DNA from 2 places in the Mitsuaria sp. CC2 genome. Region 2 is predicted to be linked to the other one. Evidence: predicted binding sites of a transcription regulator. Region 2 holds the regulator's gene; the other holds the start of a gene.
The links. The regulator LexA, encoded in region 2, represses DNA repair genes until DNA is damaged. The targets are predictions, from matches to a motif close to ACTGTATNNNNATACAGT.

Region 1 (3,397 bases), on a different contig from region 2:
TGCGGCGCAGCTCGTCGGCGGTGTAGAACTCCAGCCGCGCCACGATGCCGAAGCGGTCGCGCAGCGGGTTGGTCAGCATGCCGGCACGCGTGGTCGCGCCCACCAGCGTGAACGGCTGAAGATCGAGCTTGATCGAGCGGGCCGCCGGGCCTTCGCCGATCATGATGTCGATCTGGTAGTCCTCCAGCGCGGGGTACAGGATTTCCTCGACGACCGGCGACAGCCGGTGGATCTCGTCGATGAACAGCACGTCGTTGCGCTCGAGATTGGTGAGGATGGCGGCCAGGTCCTTGGGCTTCTCCAGCACCGGCCCGCTCGTCTGGCGCAGGTTGACGCCGAGCTCGGCGGCGACGATGTGGCTCAGCGTCGTCTTGCCGAGCCCCGGCGGTCCGAACAGCAGCACATGGTCGAGCGCCTCGCGCCGCTTCTTGGCGGCGCCGATGAAGATCTCCAGCTGCTCGCGCGCCTTCACCTGACCGACGTATTCGTCGAGCAGCTTGGGGCGCAGCGCGCGTTCGATCGCGTCCTCGTTCGGCGACGCGGGCTGGGCGCTGATGAGGCGGGCCTGCTGCGGCGCGGGCGTGAAGTCGTCGGTCTGGATGCTCATGGTCGGAGGGTACGCCGCGCGCGGGGATTCATGACAGGTGCTTCATTGCCAACTTGATGCCTTCGCTGACGCCGATGTCCGCAGGCAGCGTCTTCAGCGCGGAACCGGCTTCCTTCTCGCTGTATCCCAGCGCCACCAGCGCCTGGAGGATGTCGGCCTGGGCGTCGTTGGCCACGGACACCGGCAGCGACAGATCGGGGCTCAGCTTGCCCTTGAGTTCCAGCAGCAGCCGTTCGGCCGTCTTCTTCCCGATGCCCGGGACCTTCACGAGCCGGCCGGCCTCCTGCTTGGAGACGGCCTGGGCCAGATCCCCGACCGACAGGCCCGATAGCAGCGACAGCGCCATCTTGGGCCCGACGCCGCTGATCTTGATGAGCAGGCGGAAGGTGGTGCGTTCCTCGGCGGTGAGGAAGCCGAAGAGCACGTGCGCGTCCTCCCGGATGCTCAGGTGCGTCAGCAGCGAGGCGCGCTCGCCCAGGCCCGGCAGGTTGAAGAAGGTGCTCATCGGCACGTCGACTTCGTAGCCGACGCCCTGCACGTCGATGACAACCTGCGGGGGCGATTTTTCCGCGATGACGCCGGTGAGCTTGCCGATCATGGGCGCGGATTATCCGCGTTCGTCGGCGCTTCGACGTGATTCTGCTGGATGTTTGTCCAGTATTTTCCCGAGGCCGGGTGTCCGCTCCCCGCTCTGGCGCCGGAATCCGTCTCGCAGGACGTTCAGTTCCTGCCGAAAAGCCCCAGGCGCTGCGCTTCCAGCGCCGCCTCGGCGCGCGAACTCACGTTGAGCTTGCGATAGATCTGCTTCACATAGTCGGCGATCGTGTGACGCGACAGGCCCAACTGCACGCCGATCTCCGGCAGCGTGAAGCCCTTGGCGACGCGCAGCAGCACCTCCGTCTCGCGGTCGGTCAGCGAGACCTCGTGCAGCACCTGCGCCGCCTGCGGCCGGCGCTGCGAAGTGAAGTAGGCGATGACCTTGCGCGCGATCGATGGGGACAGCGGCGGTTCGCCCTGGCTGATGCGCTGGAGCTGCTCGACCAGCAGCTCGCGCGACTGTTCCTTCAGCAGATAACCGAAGGCGCCGGCCTGCAGGGCGGGGAAGAGGTGTTCGTCGTCGTCGTGGATGGTGACGATGACGGACTGCACTTCCGGCTGCTTCTCGCGCAGCGCCGAGATCACGTCGACGCCGGAACCGTCCGGCAGGCCCAGGTCCAGCAGCGCCAGCGTGAAACGCTGCGAGTTGACCTGCTGAAGGGCGTCCTGCACCCGCGAGCACTCGGTGACGACCGCGTTGGCGAAGACCTGCTTGACCAGGACCTTGAGCCAGGCGCGGATTTCGGGAATGTCTTCGAGGAGCAGGATGTGGTTCATGGCGCGGATTCTTGCTCAGGAAAGCAGTGCCGGCAGGGAACCCGCCGACTTCGCGCAACAGTACGGCTTTCTCGGGGGGCTGACCATCCTGATCAACGCCGGACTGTGGTGCCGGCGGCAATGGATCACGCGAGATCGCGATCAGAGCGTGATCAAAGTGGGATCGTGAGCCGGATGACGGTGCCCCAGCCGGGTCCGGATTCCACCAGGCACTGGCCGTGCATCTGCTTGGCGCGGGCCTTCATGCTGGCCATGCCGTGTCCCTTGTCCAGGCGACCTTCGAGCTCCAGCGGGATGCCCTGGCCGTTGTCCTGGATCACCACCGAGAAGTAGCCGTCCTGCGCCGAGCAGCTGATCACACAGTGCGTGGCGCCGCTGTGCTTGATGATGTTGCTGACCGACTCGCGCAGGATGCGCGTGGTCTGCACGTAGGCGCGGGCGGGGAAGGTGTGCTCGATGTCCTCGGCAGGGGATTTCCACTCGGCCAGGATGTTCGCCTGGGCCAGGCGGGAGACCACCTCGGCGCGCCAGTCGCCCAGCGCGTCCAGCAGTTGCACCGGCTTGCCGGTCAGGCCGCGCACTGACAGCCGCATCTCTTCCAGCGCCTCGCGGGCGAGCGTCGAGATCCTGTCCGACTCGCTGGTATGCACGATGGTCAGCAGCTTGGCGCCGAGGTCGTCATGCAGGTCGGCGGCGATGCGCTTGCGCTCGCGTTCTGTGACCTGCTCCAGCTTGGTCTCGGCGACCTGTTCGAAATGGCGCTCCAGCTCGGCGATGCGTTCCTGCAGCCGCAGCTCGCCCTGCAGCACGGCGAGCTCGGATTGCGTCAGCGCGCGGGCGAACCCGCGCACGCGATGCAGGCCCAGGCCCAGCAGGCACAGGGGACCGAGGATGCCGGCCAGCCCGCTGCCCGGCAGCGTCCAGGCCGTCAGGATCGCGAGCACGCCGAAGCCGATCAGCACGCAGCTGAGGACAAAGTCGGACTGCGGGTAGCGCTCCTCCAGCGTCGGGAGGAACATGTCCTGCCAGAGATGCCAGAGGTGCCAGGCCATCGCGACCAGGAGCTGGGCGCCCAGCCACCAGAGCGCGAAGGCGGCGATGCGTGTCGCGGGCAAGGGCAGCAGCAGCGCGGCGGGGAAAATCAGTGCCTGGGCCAGCAGCGCGCGATGCATGCGGCGATCGTGTCGTCGCATCCGCCGCATGAGGTAGTGGACCGCGCACCAGAGCAGCCACGGCGCGAGGATCACCGCGATCCCGGTCCGCCACGAGGACAGCGGCGCGAGGCCGATCATGACCACCCATCCCGGCATCAGCACGAGCAGCCAGCCGATGTGCCGTTGCGCGCGGCGCTGCCAGATCAGCAGTCCCAGCACGAAGGCCATCAGCACCAGCGCGGACTGCAGCCCGTAGGCCAGT
Region 2 (3,397 bases):
ATCCACCTGACGGCGTCTGGCCGCGTGCTGCGCGATCGGGCCATCGCCATCCCTGAACAACTGGCCTGCGCCAGTGCCTGCGGCCCCGCCGAACTGGAGTCGCTGACAAGACGCCTGCATGAACTGCGAGCCAACGTACTGACCCATCTGGCACGCGGTCCCGCCCCTCCCGTCACCGCGGACGAGGATGGCGAGACCTGACCCCGAGTTGTCCGCCCCTTCACTTACCCCTCACCACCAAGGAGCCTCATATGGCCATCGAAAAAGCCCTCTACACCGCCACCGCCACCGCCACCGGCGGCCGTCAAGGCACCGCGCAATCGTCGGATGACCGCCTGAAGGTCCAGCTGTCCACGCCCAAGGCGCTGGGCGGCGACGACGGCGCCGGCACCAACCCCGAGCAGCTGTTCGCCGCGGGTTACTCGGCCTGCTTCATCGGCGCGATGAAGGCCGTTTCCGGCCGCAACAAGGTCGCCCTGCCCGCGGAAGTCTCGATCACCAGCGAAGTCGGCATCGGCCCTCACGCCAACAAGCCCGGCGCTTTCGGCATCGCCGTCGCGATGAAGATCTCGGTGCCCGGCATGGACCGCGCCGCACTGGAGAAGCTGGTCGCCGAGGCGCACGAGGTCTGCCCGTACTCGAACGCCACCCGCGGCAACATCGACGTCACGCTGACGATCGTCTGATCCTCCGGGTCCGGTTCGTTCCGGATCCGCGATGAAAAAAGCGCCGGCATTGCCGGCGCTTTGTCGTTGATGAGAAGCGCGGCGCGCGACGTACTCAGCGGGATTGCAGCAGCGTGAGCATCAATTCGATGCGCGCCGCCCAGGGCGACAGCGCCGCCGTCGGCTCGTCGCTCGCGCCGACGATACGCCCCTGCGCGCAGCGCGTCGTCCGCCAGACGGGAACGCCCGCGTCCTTCAGCGCCTGCACCGGCGCCTCCAGCGCGCGGTTCAGCGTGCCGTTCCCCGTGCAGGCCAGCACCAGGCCTTGGAGTCCGGCCGCACGCCATGCTTCGAGCGAACGCGCCTCGGCGCCCGCATGGCTGGCGAGCACCGCGACCCACGGCCATTGCGACGCGTCTGCGGGCAACACCTTCGTGCCCAGGGCATCACCCTGCGGCCAATCGCGGAAGCGGCGCACGATCCCCTCCTCCACCACCGCCAGCGGACCGGCGTCGGGTCCGGCCTCGAAGGCATCGAGGCGGTAGGTGTGCGTCTTGCGCAGCTCCCCCCCCGACCATACCTTCCCTGCGACCACCGCGACGACACCGCGTACGCCGTCGGCCTCGGCCACAGCCACGGCGTCCAGCAGGTTCTGCGGTCCATCCGCCTGGATAGCCGTCGCCGGGCGCATCGCCGCCGTCAGGACCACCGGCTTCCCGGGCGCGAGCACGCGCTGCAGCAGGTAGGCGGTTTCCTCCAGCGTATCGGTGCCGTGCGTGATCACGATGCCGCGCACCTCGGGGCGATCCAGGTGCTCCTGCACGCGACGCGCGAGCCGCGCCCAGGTCGCGTGATCCATGTCCTTGCTGTCGAGCTGCGCCAGTTGCTCAGCCTCCAGCGCGCGGGCCGCCAGCGCCGGCACCGCGCCCACCAGCGACGCCACCGACAGCGAGCCGGCCTTGTAGCCGACGTTGTCCGTCGCACTGCCGGAGGCCCCGGCGATGGTCCCCCCGGTGCCGATGATCACAAGGGTCTGGGCCGCACTTTGCAATTTCTCGTCTCCTGTATAAAAATCCAGATGCTGGATGAATTCTCAGGCGGCTTTCGAACCTTCCAAGGCCTGCGCCGTCTTCGACATCCGCCCCTCAATCGAACAAAGGCCAACTCGTGGACACTCCGCCCAAACTCACTGCCCGGCAACAGCAGATCTTCGATCTGGTCCGCGACAGCATCGAGAGCACCGGATCCCCACCCACCCGCGCGGAGATCGCGCAGCAGCTGGGCTTCAAGTCCGCGAACGCGGCCGAGGAACACCTGCAGGCCTTGGCGCGCAAGGGCGTCATCGAGCTGGTCGGCGGTACGGCGCGCGGGATCCGGCTGCCGTCGACCGCGCTGCGGCAAGTCAACCGCGCCCGGGAGCACAGCCAGTTCGCACTGCCGCTGGCGAGCCTCGCACAGCTGACCTTGCCGCTGGTGGGCCGTGTCGCCGCCGGTGCGCCCATCCTGGCCGAAGAACACGTCGAGCAGCACTATAGCGTCGACGCTTCGATGTTCTCGAAGGCGCCGGACTACCTCCTGCGCGTGAAAGGCATGAGCATGAAGGACATCGGCATCATGGACGGCGACCTGCTCGCGGTGCAGAAGATCAGCGAGGCTCGCAACGGCCAGGTGGTCGTCGCGCGCATCGGCGACGAGGTCACGGTGAAGCGCTTCCAGCGCCACGCCGACGGCATCCGCCTGCTGCCCGAAAACCCCGATTTCCAGCCGATCGAGGTGCCCCCCGACGAGCAGTTCGCGATCGAAGGTTTGGCCGTCGGCCTGATCCGCTCCGGCGGCTTCCACTGAGCGCCGGGATCCGCCCATGAGCGCGCGAAAGACGCACACCAAAGCAGCCTCGGCCGCCGACTGTGCATCACTTCGGCAGATTCCCAACATCGGGCCGGCGATGGTGCGGGATTTCGAGGCGATGGGGATTCATCAACCAGCGGATCTCGTCGGCGCGGACGCCTTTGCGCTATATCAGCGGATCTGCAAACTGACCGGTCAGCGTCATGATCCCTGCGTGCTGGATACCTATATGGCCGCTGTCGATTTCATGAACGGCGGCCCTCCCCGGGATTGGTGGAGTTATACGGCGCAGCGAAAGCGCGAGTATCCAGACCTCTGATCCTTGGCCAAAACAATCGGCCAAAGAAAAAACCCTGACGATTTGCATCGACAGGGTTTCAATGTTGGCGGAGTGGACGGGGCTCGAACCCGCGACCCCCGGCGTGACAGGCCGGTATTCTAACCAACTGAACTACCACTCCAGATAAGACGCTATTGAGTGCATCTATATCATTTGCGAACAAGTTTCGCTGCAAACCATCGATTCCTCTCGGAACCTCGCTGCAGCCAAGCCTTGTCGTACTTGGCGTCCCCTAGGGGATTCGAACCCCTGTAGCCACCGTGAAAGGGTGGTGTCCTAGGCCTCTAGACGAAGGGGACTGGACTTGCTGTCTTGACTCGAACCGTGCGTACTGAGCAACCATCACACCCGAAGGTATTCTGGTGGAGGTAAGCGGGATCGAACCGCTGACCTCTTGCATGCCATGCAAGCGCTCTCCCAGCTGAGCTATACCCCCGAATGCTTTCGCATCGAATCGGTACGCTGCCCGAGTCTCAACTGTGTTGGCGGAGTGGACGGGGCTCGAACCCGCGACCCCCGGCGTGACAGGCCGGTATTCTAACCA

Region 1: ruvA (Holliday junction branch migration protein RuvA) is a predicted target of LexA. The motif match lies at 1,249-1,266, and genes of this name have one in related genera.

The regions. Positions count from the first base shown of each region.
Region 1 covers NZ_JARVXN010000029.1:32,478-35,874, reverse strand. Annotated here, with positions in the region: gene ruvB (Holliday junction branch migration DNA helicase RuvB) at 1-607, opposite strand, end outside; gene ruvA (Holliday junction branch migration protein RuvA) at 636-1,205, opposite strand; gene PV762_RS19890 (response regulator) at 1,328-1,981, opposite strand; gene PV762_RS19885 (hypothetical protein) at 1,980-2,150, shown strand; gene PV762_RS19880 (sensor histidine kinase) at 2,134-3,397, opposite strand, start outside.
Region 2 covers NZ_JARVXN010000033.1:61,897-65,293, forward strand. Annotated here, with positions in the region: gene PV762_RS21695 (MarR family winged helix-turn-helix transcriptional regulator) at 1-201, shown strand, start outside; gene PV762_RS21700 (organic hydroperoxide resistance protein) at 252-686, shown strand; gene PV762_RS21705 (asparaginase) at 781-1,716, opposite strand; gene lexA (transcriptional repressor LexA) at 1,833-2,510, shown strand; gene PV762_RS21715 (helix-hairpin-helix domain-containing protein) at 2,527-2,832, shown strand; tRNA gene PV762_RS21720 (tRNA-Asp) at 2,898-2,974, opposite strand; tRNA gene PV762_RS21725 (tRNA-Glu) at 3,077-3,152, opposite strand; tRNA gene PV762_RS21730 (tRNA-Ala) at 3,214-3,289, opposite strand; tRNA gene PV762_RS21735 (tRNA-Asp) at 3,337-3,397, opposite strand, start outside.